Regions from separate parts of the Streptomyces sp. NPDC006687 genome, predicted to be linked through region 1. Evidence: riboswitches for the same ligand, from Rfam matches in the RefSeq annotation. Region 1 holds a riboswitch; each other region holds the start of a gene.
What was found. A riboswitch is a leader RNA that binds a small molecule or an ion and turns the genes downstream of it on or off. The one in region 1 is predicted to bind cobalamin.

Region 2: linked by a shared signal. The riboswitch ahead of ABZ716_RS01170 (energy-coupling factor ABC transporter permease) and the one ahead of ABZ716_RS02105 (ribonucleoside-diphosphate reductase subunit alpha) in region 1 are both predicted to bind cobalamin.
Region 3: linked by a shared signal. The riboswitch ahead of cobN (cobaltochelatase subunit CobN) and the one ahead of ABZ716_RS02105 (ribonucleoside-diphosphate reductase subunit alpha) in region 1 are both predicted to bind cobalamin.

The regions. Positions count from the first base shown of each region.
Region 1 covers NZ_JBEYJJ010000001.1:466,299-470,240, reverse strand. Annotated here, with positions in the region: gene ABZ716_RS02105 (ribonucleoside-diphosphate reductase subunit alpha) at 1-1,703, opposite strand, end outside; cobalamin riboswitch at 1,850-1,984, opposite strand; gene ABZ716_RS02100 (YbdD/YjiX family protein) at 2,179-2,379, opposite strand; gene ABZ716_RS02095 (carbon starvation CstA family protein) at 2,376-3,942, opposite strand, start outside.
Region 2 covers NZ_JBEYJJ010000001.1:254,443-258,384, forward strand. Annotated here, with positions in the region: gene ABZ716_RS01155 (SsgA family sporulation/cell division regulator) at 99-506, shown strand; gene ABZ716_RS01160 (hypothetical protein) at 603-1,118, shown strand; gene ABZ716_RS01165 (flavodoxin family protein) at 1,129-1,839, opposite strand; cobalamin riboswitch at 1,963-2,158, shown strand; gene ABZ716_RS01170 (energy-coupling factor ABC transporter permease) at 2,188-2,886, shown strand; gene ABZ716_RS01175 (energy-coupling factor ABC transporter substrate-binding protein) at 2,883-3,233, shown strand; gene cbiQ (cobalt ECF transporter T component CbiQ) at 3,237-3,942, shown strand, end outside.
Region 3 covers NZ_JBEYJJ010000010.1:181,942-185,883, forward strand. Annotated here, with positions in the region: gene ABZ716_RS15710 (nitrite reductase) at 1-1,376, opposite strand, end outside; cobalamin riboswitch at 1,918-2,075, shown strand; gene cobN (cobaltochelatase subunit CobN) at 2,108-3,942, shown strand, end outside.

The DNA.
Region 1 (3,942 bases):
GTCTCGGCCCAGGCCGGGAGCGGGCCGCTGCGCTCGGCGAGGTCGCAGGACGCCTCGTACGCGGCGAGCATGATGCGCTCGGCGATCTTCGTCGACAGGGCCTTGGCGGCGGGGGAGTCGAAGGGCAGGCGCAGCTTGAAGAAGACGTCCTGGAGACCCATCGCGCCCAGGCCCACCGGACGCCAGCGGGCGTTGGAGCGGCCCGCCTGCTCGGTCGGGTAGAAGTTGATGTCCACGACGCGGTCGAGGAAGGTCACGGCGGTGCGGACGGTCGCGTCCAGGCGCTCCCAGTCCATCTCCCCGTCGGCGACGAACGCGCCCAGGTTGACGGAGCCGAGGTTGCAGACGGCCGTCTCGCCGTCGTTGGTGACCTCGATGATCTCCGTGCAGAGGTTCGAGGAGTGGACCACCGTGCCGGGCAGCGCGGTCTGGTTCGCGGTCCGGTTGGAGGCGTCCTTGAAGGTCATCCAGCCCTGGCCGGTCTGCGCGAGGGTGCGCATCATGCGGCCGTACAGGTCACGGGCCGGCATGGTCTTCCGGGCGAGCCCGGCGGCCTCCGCCTTGAGGTAGGCGGCGTCGAACTCCTCCCCGTACAGGTCCACCAGCTCGGGGACGTCGGAGGGGGAGAACAGCGACCACTGCGCGTCGGCGTTCACGCGGCGCATGAACTCGTCCGGGATCCAGTGGGCCAGGTTGAGGTTGTGCGTACGGCGCTGGTCCTCGCCGGTGTTGTCGCGGAGCTCCAGGAACTCCTCGATGTCCGCGTGCCAGGTCTCCAGGTAGACGGCGGCGGCGCCCTTGCGGCGGCCGCCCTGGTTCACGGCGGCGACGGAGGCGTCGAGGGTCTTCAGGAACGGGACGATGCCGTTGGAGTGGCCGTTGGTGCCGCGGATCAGCGAACCGCGGGCGCGGATGCGGGAGTACGACAGGCCGATGCCGCCGGCGTGCTTGGAGAGGCGGGCGACCTGGTGGTAGCGGTCGTAGATGGAGTCCAGCTCGTCCAGCGGGGAGTCGAGGAGGTAGCAGGAGGACATCTGCGGGTGGCGCGTACCGGAGTTGAACAGGGTCGGCGAGGACGGCAGGTAGTCCAGCCGGCTCATCAGCGTGTACAGCGAGGCGACTTCCTCCACGGCGCGGACGGAGTCGTCCTCGGCGAGGCCGCAGGCCACGCGCAGCATGAAGTACTGCGGGGTCTCGATCACCTGGCGGGTGTGGGGGTGGCGCAGCAGGTAGCGGCTGTGCAGGGTGCGCAGGCCGAAGAAGCCGAAGCGGTCGTCGGCGCCGTCGGCGAGCGCGTGCTCGACCAGGGCGTTCAGGCGGGCGGCGTGGGCGGCGACGAACTCGGCGGTGCGGTCGGCGATCAGGCCCTCGCGGTGGCCGACGGCGACGGACTCGGAGAAGGAGGTCGCGCCCTGGCCGGCGGCCTCGTCCGCGACGGCCAGCGTCAGCAGACGGGCGGCGAGGCGGGAGTACGCCGGGTCCTCGGAGATCAGCCCGGCCGCGGCCTCGGTGGCGAGCCCGCGCAGCTCGGCCTCGTCGGCGGCGGCGCTGCGGCCGCGCAGGGCGGCGGCGGCGACCCGGCCCGGGTCGGTGTCGGGGAGGTCGGCCGTGAGCTCGGTGAGGGTGCGCAGGAGCGCGGCCCCGGGGCCCTCTGCTTCGGGGTGGTCGGACTCGGCGCGCGGAGCGGCGGGCGCGATGGTCACGGGGGAGCTCTCCCTCACTCGGCCCGGTCATCGGCGGAGCGGGGCGCGAGCGGGCGCATACGGGCGCGCGACAGAGCGCGTTCGGCACCGCATGGCATCCACCGGCCCAACCGCGAGGCCCGGACGAATCGACACCCCGGTTCGGTCGATCCGGGGGTACTGCCGGCAGGTCTTCGGACTCGCGGATACGCCGATCGGCGTACGTCACACCGTTGCGGGACAGTTCCGGATTCCCACCGGATTCCCCTGCGGCGGCAGCAGCCCTGAGCATACATGTGGGGGCGACCCGATGCGGTAGCCCCCACATGTTGTGTCGGGTGCGTGCGGAGCGTGTTGCCGCCGCTCCAGCCGGTACGCGCCCCCGAGTTGGCGCCGGGCCGTAGGGGGGCGTCCGCCGGGCGGTATCGCGCAGGTGCGCCGGGCAAGGCGAAGGGCCCCGCCGTCCCGGTGGGGACGGCGGGGCCCTGGCGCGCGGTCAGCAGCAGCGGAAGCCCTCGCGGGGGTCCGCCTCGCGGGCGTCCGTGCGGGCTCGTTCGAAGGCGCGGCGGGTGAGGACCTCGGCCCCGGGGTCGTGGGCGCGGGCGTGGGCCACGTAGCGGTCGTAGGCGGCCTCGCCGGAGAACTCCCGTATGTAGTACCGCGCCTTCGCCAGCGCCGCCCGGACCCCGCCGCTCATGCGACCGGTTCCTTCACCCGGCCGCCGCCCCCGTCGAGACCGGCCGCCGCCAGCTCGGCCTTCTCCTCGGCCGTCGCGAGCAGCCCCGCCGGGGCGACGATCTTCGACTCGGTCCAGGGGACCTCGCTCAGCCGCACCGACGCCGGGTCGGACACGGCCTTGAAGCAGGTCCGGGCCGCGTCCAGCAGGACGATGATGATCAGCGCCGCGAAGAGGGCCGAGAGGACCCCGTCGACCGTGGCGTTGGTGACCACGGTGTGCATCTCGTCCATGTTCTTGGCCGGCGGCAGCAGCTTCCCGGAGTCGATGCCGGTCTGGTACTTGTCGCGCTGCGCGAAGAAGCCGATCTTCACGTCGTCCGAGAAGACCTTCTGGTAGCTCGCGGTCAGTGTGACGGCCACGTCCCACGCCAGCGGAACGGCCGTGACCCAGGCCCACTTGAGCCGGCCCGACTTGACCAGCAGCGTGGTGCACACCGCCAGGGCGACCGCCGCGAGCAGCTGGTTCGCGATACCGAACAGCGGGAAGAGCTGGTTGATGCCGCCCAGCGGGTCCTTGACGCCGACCCACAGGAAGTAGCCCCAGCCGCCGACGACCACCGCGCTGGCCAGCCACACGCCCGGCTTCCAGCTGACGTCGCGGAAGGACTTGTGCACGTTGCCCAGGGTGTCCTGGAGCATGAACCGGCCGACGCGGGTGCCCGCGTCCACCGTCGTCAAGATGAACAGGGCCTCGAACATGATGGCGAAGTGGTACCAGAACGCCTTCATCCCGGCCCCGCCGACCACCGAGGAGAAGATCTCCGACATCCCGAGTGCGAACGTCGGCGCGCCGCCCGTACGGGACAGCAGGGTGGTCTCCTCCACGTCCTTGGCGGCCTGCGCGAGCGCGTCGGGGGTGATGGCGAAGCCCAGGTGGCCGACCGCGGCCGACGCGGACTGCACGGTGGTGCCGATGACCCCGGCGGGGGAGTTGACGCCGAAGAACAGACCGGGCTCGATGATGCAGGCGGCGATCACGGCCATGACGGCGACGAAGGACTCGGTGAGCATCGCGCCGTAGCCGATGACCCGGATCTGCGTCTCCTTCTGGATCATCTTCGGCGTGGTGCCGGAGGCGACCAGGGAGTGGAAGCCGGACAGCGCCCCGCAGGCGATGGTGATGAAGACGAAGGGGAACATCGACCCGGCGAAGACCGGGCCGTCGCCGCGCGTGGCGAAGTCGGTCACCGACGGCATCTTCAGCGTGGGCATCGCGACGACCACGCCCACCGCCATGAGGGCGATCGTGCCGACCTTCATGAAGGTGGACAGGTAGTCACGCGGGGCCAGCAGCAGCCACACCGGCAGGACGGAGGCGAAGAAGCCGTAGCCGATCATCCACAGGACGAGGCTCTCCTTGTCCAGGGTGAAGAAGTCCGCCCAGGAGGACTCGGCGACCCAGCCGCCCGCGACGATCGCCAGGATCAGCAGGCCGACACCGACGACGGAGACCTCGGTGACCCGCCCCGGCCGCAGCCAGCGCAGGTAGACGCCCATGAAGAGGGCGATCGGGATGGTCATG
Region 2 (3,942 bases), 210 kb from region 1:
GGCCCCCGGGGGTCGGGACCTTCGGCCCCCGGGGGCGGGCGGCGGGTGCACTAGCGTGCTGCGGGGGGCGCTTTCACCCCGCGAGGAGAGGCAGCCGCATGGCCATCACCGAACACCGAGTCCTGCCGCTGCGGCTGGAGGCCGCACCGCTGCCCGTCCCCCTGGAGGGCGTCTTCGTCTACCGCACCGACCGGCCCTACGAGGTCGCCGTGGAGTTCCGGGGCGCCGGGGTGCGGATCGCCCGCTGGGTGTTCTCGCGGGAGCTCCTGATCGACGGGCAGACCTGCGTCACCGGTGAGGGGGACATACAGGTGTGGCCGCGCTGGACGGGCACCGAGCCGCGCGTCCTGCTGGCCCTCAGCAACGGCGCCCACGGCTGCGTGGTCTCGCTGCGGTCCAAGGACCTGCGCGAACTGTGCCGGAGGATGACGGAGCTGGTCCCGCGCGGGCAGGAGCAGCGCCACTACGACCTGGACGCCGAGCTGAGCGCGCTGCTGACCTTCTGAGACCCGCCGGGCCGGGGCGTGCAACCGCAGGGGCCCCTGGCGTGTCCTACCGGATGACAGCCAGTCCCCGTCTCACAGGATCGGGGGGACGCCCTCATGCGTCACCAGCCGCACCGCCGCCGGATCACGGCCCTGGCCACAGGAGCCGTGCTGACCGCCGCCCTCGCGCTCGCCGCCCCGGCCTCGGCCGCCGCGCCGGCCGCCGTCCGCTCCACCACCCCGCTCGTCGTCAACGCCCGCTACGGCGGTCACTGCGCGTACGACCGGTTCGTCGTCGACCTCCAGGGCTCCGTGCCCCCCTACACCGTCACTCCCGTCTCCGAGCTGGTCTACGACGGGTCCGGCAAGCCGGTCCCGCTGCCCGGCCGGTACTTCCTGGAGATCCGCCTGCACCCCGCCGCCGGTCACGACGACACGGGCACCAACGTCTACCAGGGCCCCAAGCTCCAGCAGACCGGTCTCAGCAAGCTCAAGGGCATCGCACTGACCGGTGACTTCGAGGGGTACGTGACCTTCGGGGCCTCCTTCGACACCCCGCCCACCTGGACCGCCTCCGTCCTGCACGCGCCCGAGCGGCTCGTGGTGGACTTCCCGCATCCGGCCACCTGCTGACGCGTCCCGGTCAGCGGTGTTCGGGGTTCGGGAAGTCGAAACGGCAGCCGGCGTCCCACGCCGAGCGCTGGTTGCCGTGGGCGGGGAAGCCCCCGGCGCGCTTGAGGAGCGCCGCGAGGTGCATCAGGTTCCAGGACATGAACGTGGTGTTGCGGTTGGTGAAGTCGTTCTCGGGGCCGCCGGAGCCCGGGTCCAGGTACGAGGGGCCCGGCCCGGCCTCGCCGATCCAGCCGGCGTCGGCCTGCGGCGGTACGGCGTAGCCCAGGTGCTGGAGGCTGTAGAGGATGTTCATGGCGCAGTGCTTGACGCCGTCCTCGTTGCCGGTGATCAGCGCCCCGCCGACCCGGCCGTAGTAGGCGTACTGGCCCTTGTCGTTCAGCAGTGACGAGCAGGCGTAGAGCCGCTCGATGACCCGCTTCATGACCGAGCTGTTGTCGCCGAGCCAGATCGGTCCGCACAGGACGAGGATGTCGGCGTCCATGATCTGGCTGTAGAGGACCGGCCACTGGTCGGTGTCCCAGCCGTGGTCGGTCATGTCGGGCCAGACCCCGGTGGCGATGTCGTGGTCGACGGCACGGATGAGCGAGGTCCGGACGCCGGCCGACTCCATGACGGCGCGGCTCCGGGAGATCAGGCCCTCGGTGTTGCTGGTCTCGGGCGAGCGCTTCAGGGTGCAGTTGACGTAGACGGCGGACAGGTCGGAGTAGTCGTAGTCGGCCACGCCCCCACTCTGCGGGCCGGGTCCGCGCCCCGCCAGCGCTGGCACCCGTCCGGGCGGGCGAAGCGGAATCCATTCGTCCGAGGGGCCGGATCGGTCCGGGTTGATACCGGTCCGTGCGGGCGACTAGGGTCAGCTGGCCTTGGTGTTCGGGAAACCGGTGGGAAACCGGTGCGGCCCTCGCCACTGTGATCGGGAAGTCCAGCTCCACCCCTCGCGGGAGCCACTGGGACCGTACGGGAGACCGGACGGCCCCGGGAAGGCGGAGCCGGGGCGGCAGTACCCGTCAGCCAGGAGACCGGCCGGGGCGCGTACGTCCATCCACGAGGTGCTGGAGAGGTCTCCCAACTCATGCACATAGCCGAGGGGTTCCTGCCCCCGCTGCACGCGGCCGCCTGGGGCGCCGCGTCCGCCCCGTTCGTCGTCCACGGGGTACGCGCCCTGACCCGCGAGGTGAAGTCCCACCCGGAGAGCACGCTGCTCCTCGGGGCGTCCGGAGCCTTCACGTTCGTCCTGTCCGCCCTGAAGATCCCCTCGGTGACGGGCAGTTGCTCGCACCCCACCGGGACCGGGCTCGGCGCCATCCTCTTCCGGCCGCCCATCATGGCGGTGCTCGGCACGATCACCCTGCTGTTCCAGGCCCTGCTGCTGGCGCACGGCGGGCTCACCACCCTGGGCGCCAACGTCTTCTCCATGGCCATCGCCGGGCCCTGGGCCGGGTACGCGGTCTACAGGCTGCTGCGCAGCTCCGGCGCCCCCCTGATGGTCACCGTCTTCTTCGGGGCCTTCTTCGCCGACCTGGTCACCTACTGCGTCACCTCCGTCCAGCTGGCGCTGGCCTTCCCGGACCCGGCGAGCGGGTTCCTGGGCTCCCTGGAGAAGTTCGCGGGGATCTTCGCCCTCACCCAGATCCCCCTCGCCGTCAGCGAGGGGCTGCTGACGGTGCTCGTGATGCGGCTGCTGATGCAGTCGAGCACCTCCGACCTGGTGCGGCTCGGCGTCGCGAAGCTGACCGGGAAGCCCGCCGGGCAGGAGGCGGCCGCGCGATGACCAGGAACGCCAAGATCAACACCCTGCTGCTGCTCCTGGTGGCGGCCCTCGCGGTGCTTCCGCTCGCGCTCGGGCTCGGCGAGGGCAAGAAGGAGCCCTTCGCGGGCGCCGACGCCCAGGCCGAGTCGGCCATCACCGAACTGAAGCCGGACTACGAGCCCTGGTTCTCCCCCCTGTACGAGCCCCCGTCGGGCGAGATCGAGTCCGCGCTGTTCGCCCTCCAGGCGGCCCTGGGCGCGGGCGTGCTCGCGTACTACTTCGGGGTCCGCAAGGGCCGCCGCCAAGGCGCCGCGCAGGCCCGCGCCGAGGCGGAGGCCGCCACCGTCGAGCCCACGCGGGAGCCGTAGCCGGTGCTGCCCATCGACGTGGCGGCGCACTCCAGCCGCTGGCGGGGCCGCCATCCGCTGGAGAAGGCCCTGCTGGGGTTCGGACTGACCGTCACCGCGGTCTCCCTGCCGCCGTGGCCGGGCGGTCCGCTGGTGGCCGCGGCGACCCTGGCCGTGCTGCTGGGGCCCGCCGGGGTGTCCGGGCGGCAGCTGTGGCGGGCCTTCCGGGTGCCGCTGGGGTTCTGCGTCACCGGGGCGCTGCCGCTGCTGGTGTCGGTGGGCGGCCCCGACGGGCTCCTCGCCCCGGCCCCGGACGGGCCCCGGCACGCGATGGACCTGCTGCTGCGCACCTCGGCCGCCTCCCTCGGGGTGCTGCTGTTCGCCTTCACCACGCCCGTCTCGGACGTGCTGCCCCGGCTGGTACGGGCCGGGGTGCCGGCGCCGGTGGTGGACGTGGCCCTGGTCATGTACCGGATCGGCTTCCTGCTGCTGGACTCCCTGTCCCAGGTGCGACGGGCCCAGGCGGCCCGGCTGGGGCAGGCCGGGCGGGCGGCCGCGTGGCGGTCGGTGGCCGGGCTCGCGGCGACCTCGTTCGTCCGGGCCTTCGACCGCGCCGCCCGGCTCCAGGAGGGGCTGGCGGGGCGCGGTTACGACGGCGCGCTGCGAGTGCTGGTGCCTCCGGCGCGGCTGTCCCGGCGGTTCCTGGCGGCCGCCGCCGCCCTGCTGGCCG
Region 3 (3,942 bases), on a different contig from region 1:
GCGCGCGGCAGGATGACGGTGCGCCAGGGGGTGACGCGCAGCTCGCCGTCGCCGTCGCCGTCGCCGTCGTCGGCGGCCTCGGCGAGGACCCGCCACTGCGCGGAGCTGAGCCGCCCGAGCGGGGGCAGCACGCACAGCCCGTCGCCGTACGCCCCCCAGGGCCGGGGCGGCTCGGCGTACGGCCACTCCACCTCGGGCACCGCCACCGCCTCGATCCCCGCGCCCCGAAGCCGCAGCACGAGCTCCCGCTCGTCCAGGCGGTGCCCGACGGGCAGTTCGGCCACCCGCCAGGCCCGGGTCCCGGCGTCGTCGGCGACGTCGAGGAAGTACTCGGCGGCGGCCAACGCGGTCCGGGCCGCATCACCACCACCCACCTCCACGGCCCCCACACCGGCCCCGAGCCGCACCAACACCCGCCCGGAACCGTCCGCACCCCCCGCCCCGGCACCAGGCCCCGGCCGAGCGCCGGGGCGGAAGCCGAAGCCCGACGCGTGGTCCGAGCCCGGACCGGCCGAGGTCGCCGCGCCGGGCCCGGCCGGGGCAACCACACCGGGACGGGTCGAGGCCCCCGCGCCGAGCCCGGCCGAAGTACCCGCGCCCGGACCGGCCGCAGCACCCGTGGCGGGCCCAGCCGCGGTCCCCGCGCCGGGCCCTGCCGAAGTACCCGCACCCGGACCGGCCGAGGTACCAGAGTCGGAACCGGCCGAAGTGCCCGCGCCGAGACCCGCCGAGGTACCCCCGCCGGGACCCGCCGCCGTCCCCGTAGCGGGACCCGCCGCCGTCCCCGTAGCGGGACCGGCCGAAGTCTCCGCGCCGGGACGGGGCCGGGGCTCGCCGTCGGGGCCCGCGCCCGGGCCGGAGCCGGGGCCCGTGGAGGAGTGGGCCAGCACAGTGACGTCCGGCTCCAGGGCGGCGACGTCGCCACGCCCGTCGTCCAGCGCGAACAGGAACCGTCCGGACAAGTCCGCCGCCCGGCTGCTCGCGCACAGCAGGCGGTCCAGTTCGCGGACCCAGCGCACGACATGGGCCCCGCCCATCGGGCTGGCCACGATGTTGCGCACCCGCTCGTGGCTGGGCGCGGGCAGCAGCCCGACGCCGCCCAGCAGCTCCGCGAGCCCGCCGCCGCAGCCGTCGGCGAGGCCGCGCAGCTGGACGTTGCCGCGCGAGGTGAGTTCGAGGTGCCCGTCCCCGAACCGGTCGGCGGCGAGCCCGAGTGCGGCGGCCTGCGGGACGGTGAGCAGCCCGCCGGGGATGCGGACGCGCGCCAGGTACCCGTCATCGGCTGCGTGCAGCCGCAGCGCGCCGGGGCAGGCGTCGCCGCGGTCACGTATGACGGGTTCGTCCCGCGATGCGGCGGAAGGGGGCTGGGGCGGCATGGCCGCGAGCATACCCACGATTCCCGCGACCCGGACCTGTGTCCGTCACCACCCCGACCAGCACAGGCGCACCGTCCACAGCCCCACACCTCCCCCGTTCCCGCCGCCACCCCACACCAACTCGGCCCGGTGCTCGGCCCATACCTCCGCCGAACTCCAGCCCCGGGCCGGCGCTTGGGGCCCGGACCCCGAGGAAGAGCCCCCGCACCCAGGCTGGACCACACCACCCCACACCCCCCGCCGGATCCAACCCCACCGGCGTTCGAGCCGCGGGCCCCGGGGCAGAGCCCGCAACGCCGCCGCACCACACCCCCACCACGCCTGATCCAGCCCCGCCCCCCGTTCGCGGCGCGGGCCCCGGGGCAGAGCCCGCAACGGCGCGGCACCCCGCCCGCACCACCACCCCTCACACCCCCCACCCACGCCCCGATCCAGCCCCGCCGGCGTTTTGAGGCGCGGGGTCCGGGGCAGAGCCCCGGCAACGGCGCCGCACCGCGCCCCGACCACACGCACCCCCACCTCCCGGCCAGGGAAAAGGCCACCTAAGATGACCTTCCGGCGGACCACTCGGCCCGTCACCGCCGAGGACGGCGACATGGGAGGAAGCCCGGTGCGATTCCGGCGCGGTCCCGCCACTGTGAGCCCCGCGGAACGCTCCGCGCGGTGAGTCAGGAACTCCCGCTGTCCTCACTGCCCGGGGCGCGGAAACCCCGAGGAAGGCATGCCGCCGCATGATCCTGCTGCTGTCGACGTCCGACACCGATCTGCTCAGCGCCCGCGCCGCGAACACCGCCGACGGCCCCGTGCCGTACCGGTTCGCGAACCCCTCCCGGCTGCCCCTCGACGACCTCCCCGGCCTCCTCGACGGCGCCGAGCTGGTCGTCGTCCGCCTCCTCGGCGGCCTGCGCGCCTGGCAGGACGGCCTGGACGTGCTCCTCGCCCCCGGCCAGACCCGCCCGGTGGTGGTCCTGACCGGCGAACAGGCCCCGGACGCCCAGCTGATGGAGGCGTCCACCGTCCCGATCGGCATCGCCGCGGAGGCGCATCGCTACCTCGCCCACGGCGGGCCGGCCAACCTCGGCCAGCTGGCCCGGTTCCTGTCCGACACCGTCCTGCTCACCGGCCACGGCTTCGAGCCCCCGGCCGCCTCCCCCACCTGGGGTCCCCTGGAGCGTCCGGCCACCGAGGCGACCGGCCCGCAGGTCGCGGTGCTCTACTACCGCGCCCACCAGATGAGCGGCAACACGGCCTTCGTCCACGCCCTCTGCGACGCCATCGAGGCCAAGGGCGGCCGTCCGCTCCCCCTCTACGTCTCCTCCCTGCGCGCCCCCGAACCGGAGCTGCTCCAGGCCCTGGAGCCGGCGGACGCCGTCATCACCACCGTCCTCGCCGCCGGCGGCACCCGTCCCGCCACCGCCTCCGCGGGCGGGGACGACGAGTCCTGGGACGCGGGCGCCCTGGCCGGCCTCGGCGTGCCGATCCTCCAGGCCCTGTGCCTGACGGGCTCGCGCGGCAACTGGGAGGAGAACGACGAGGGCCTGTCCCCGCTCGACGCCGCGACCCAGGTCGCCGTGCCGGAGTTCGACGGCCGGCTGATCACCGTCCCGTTCTCCTTCAAGGAGATCGACGAGGACGGCCTGCCCGCCTACGTGGCCGACGCCGAGCGCGCCGCCCGCGTCGCCGGTATCGCGGTGCGCCACGCCCGGCTGCGCCACATCGCCCCCCAGGACAAGCGGATCGCCCTCGTCCTGTCCGCGTACCCCACCAAGCACTCCCGCATCGGCAACGCGGTCGGCCTCGACACCCCGGCCAGCGCGGTGGAACTCCTGCGCACCCTCATCTCCGCCGGCTACGACTTCGGCCCCGCGGCCGACATCCCCGGCCTGGTCTCCGGTGACGGCGACGAGCTGATCCGCGCCCTGATCGAGGCCGGCGGCCACGACCAGGACTGGCTCACCGAGGAGCAGCTGGCGCGTAACCCCGTCCGCATCGCCGCCGCCGACTACAAGCGCTGGTTCGCCGAACTCCCCGCCGAGCTGCGCGAAAGCGTCGAGGAACACTGGGGCGAGGCCCCCGGCAACATGTTCGTCGACCGCTCCGCCAACCCCGAGGGCGACATCGTCCTCGCCGCGCTCCGCCGCGGCAACCTCCTGATCCTCATCCAGCCTCCGCGCGGCTTCGGCGAGAACCCGATCGCGATCTACCACGACCCGGACCTGCCGCCCTCGCACCACTACCTGGCGGCGTACCGCTGGATCCAGGCGGCCGCGGCGGACGGCGGCTTCGGCGCCGACGCGATGATCCACCTGGGCAAGCACGGCAACCTGGAGTGGCTGCCCGGCAAGAACGCCGGTCTGTCCGCCTCCTGTTCGCCCGACGCGGCCCTGGGCGACCTGCCCCTCGTCTACCCGTTCCTGGTCAACGACCCGGGCGAGGGCACCCAGGCCAAGCGCCGGGTGCACGCCACCCTGGTCGACCACCTGGTCCCGCCGATGGCGCGCGCGGAGTCGTACGGCGACATCGCCCGCCTGGAGCAGCACCTGGACGAGTACGCGCAGATCAGCGC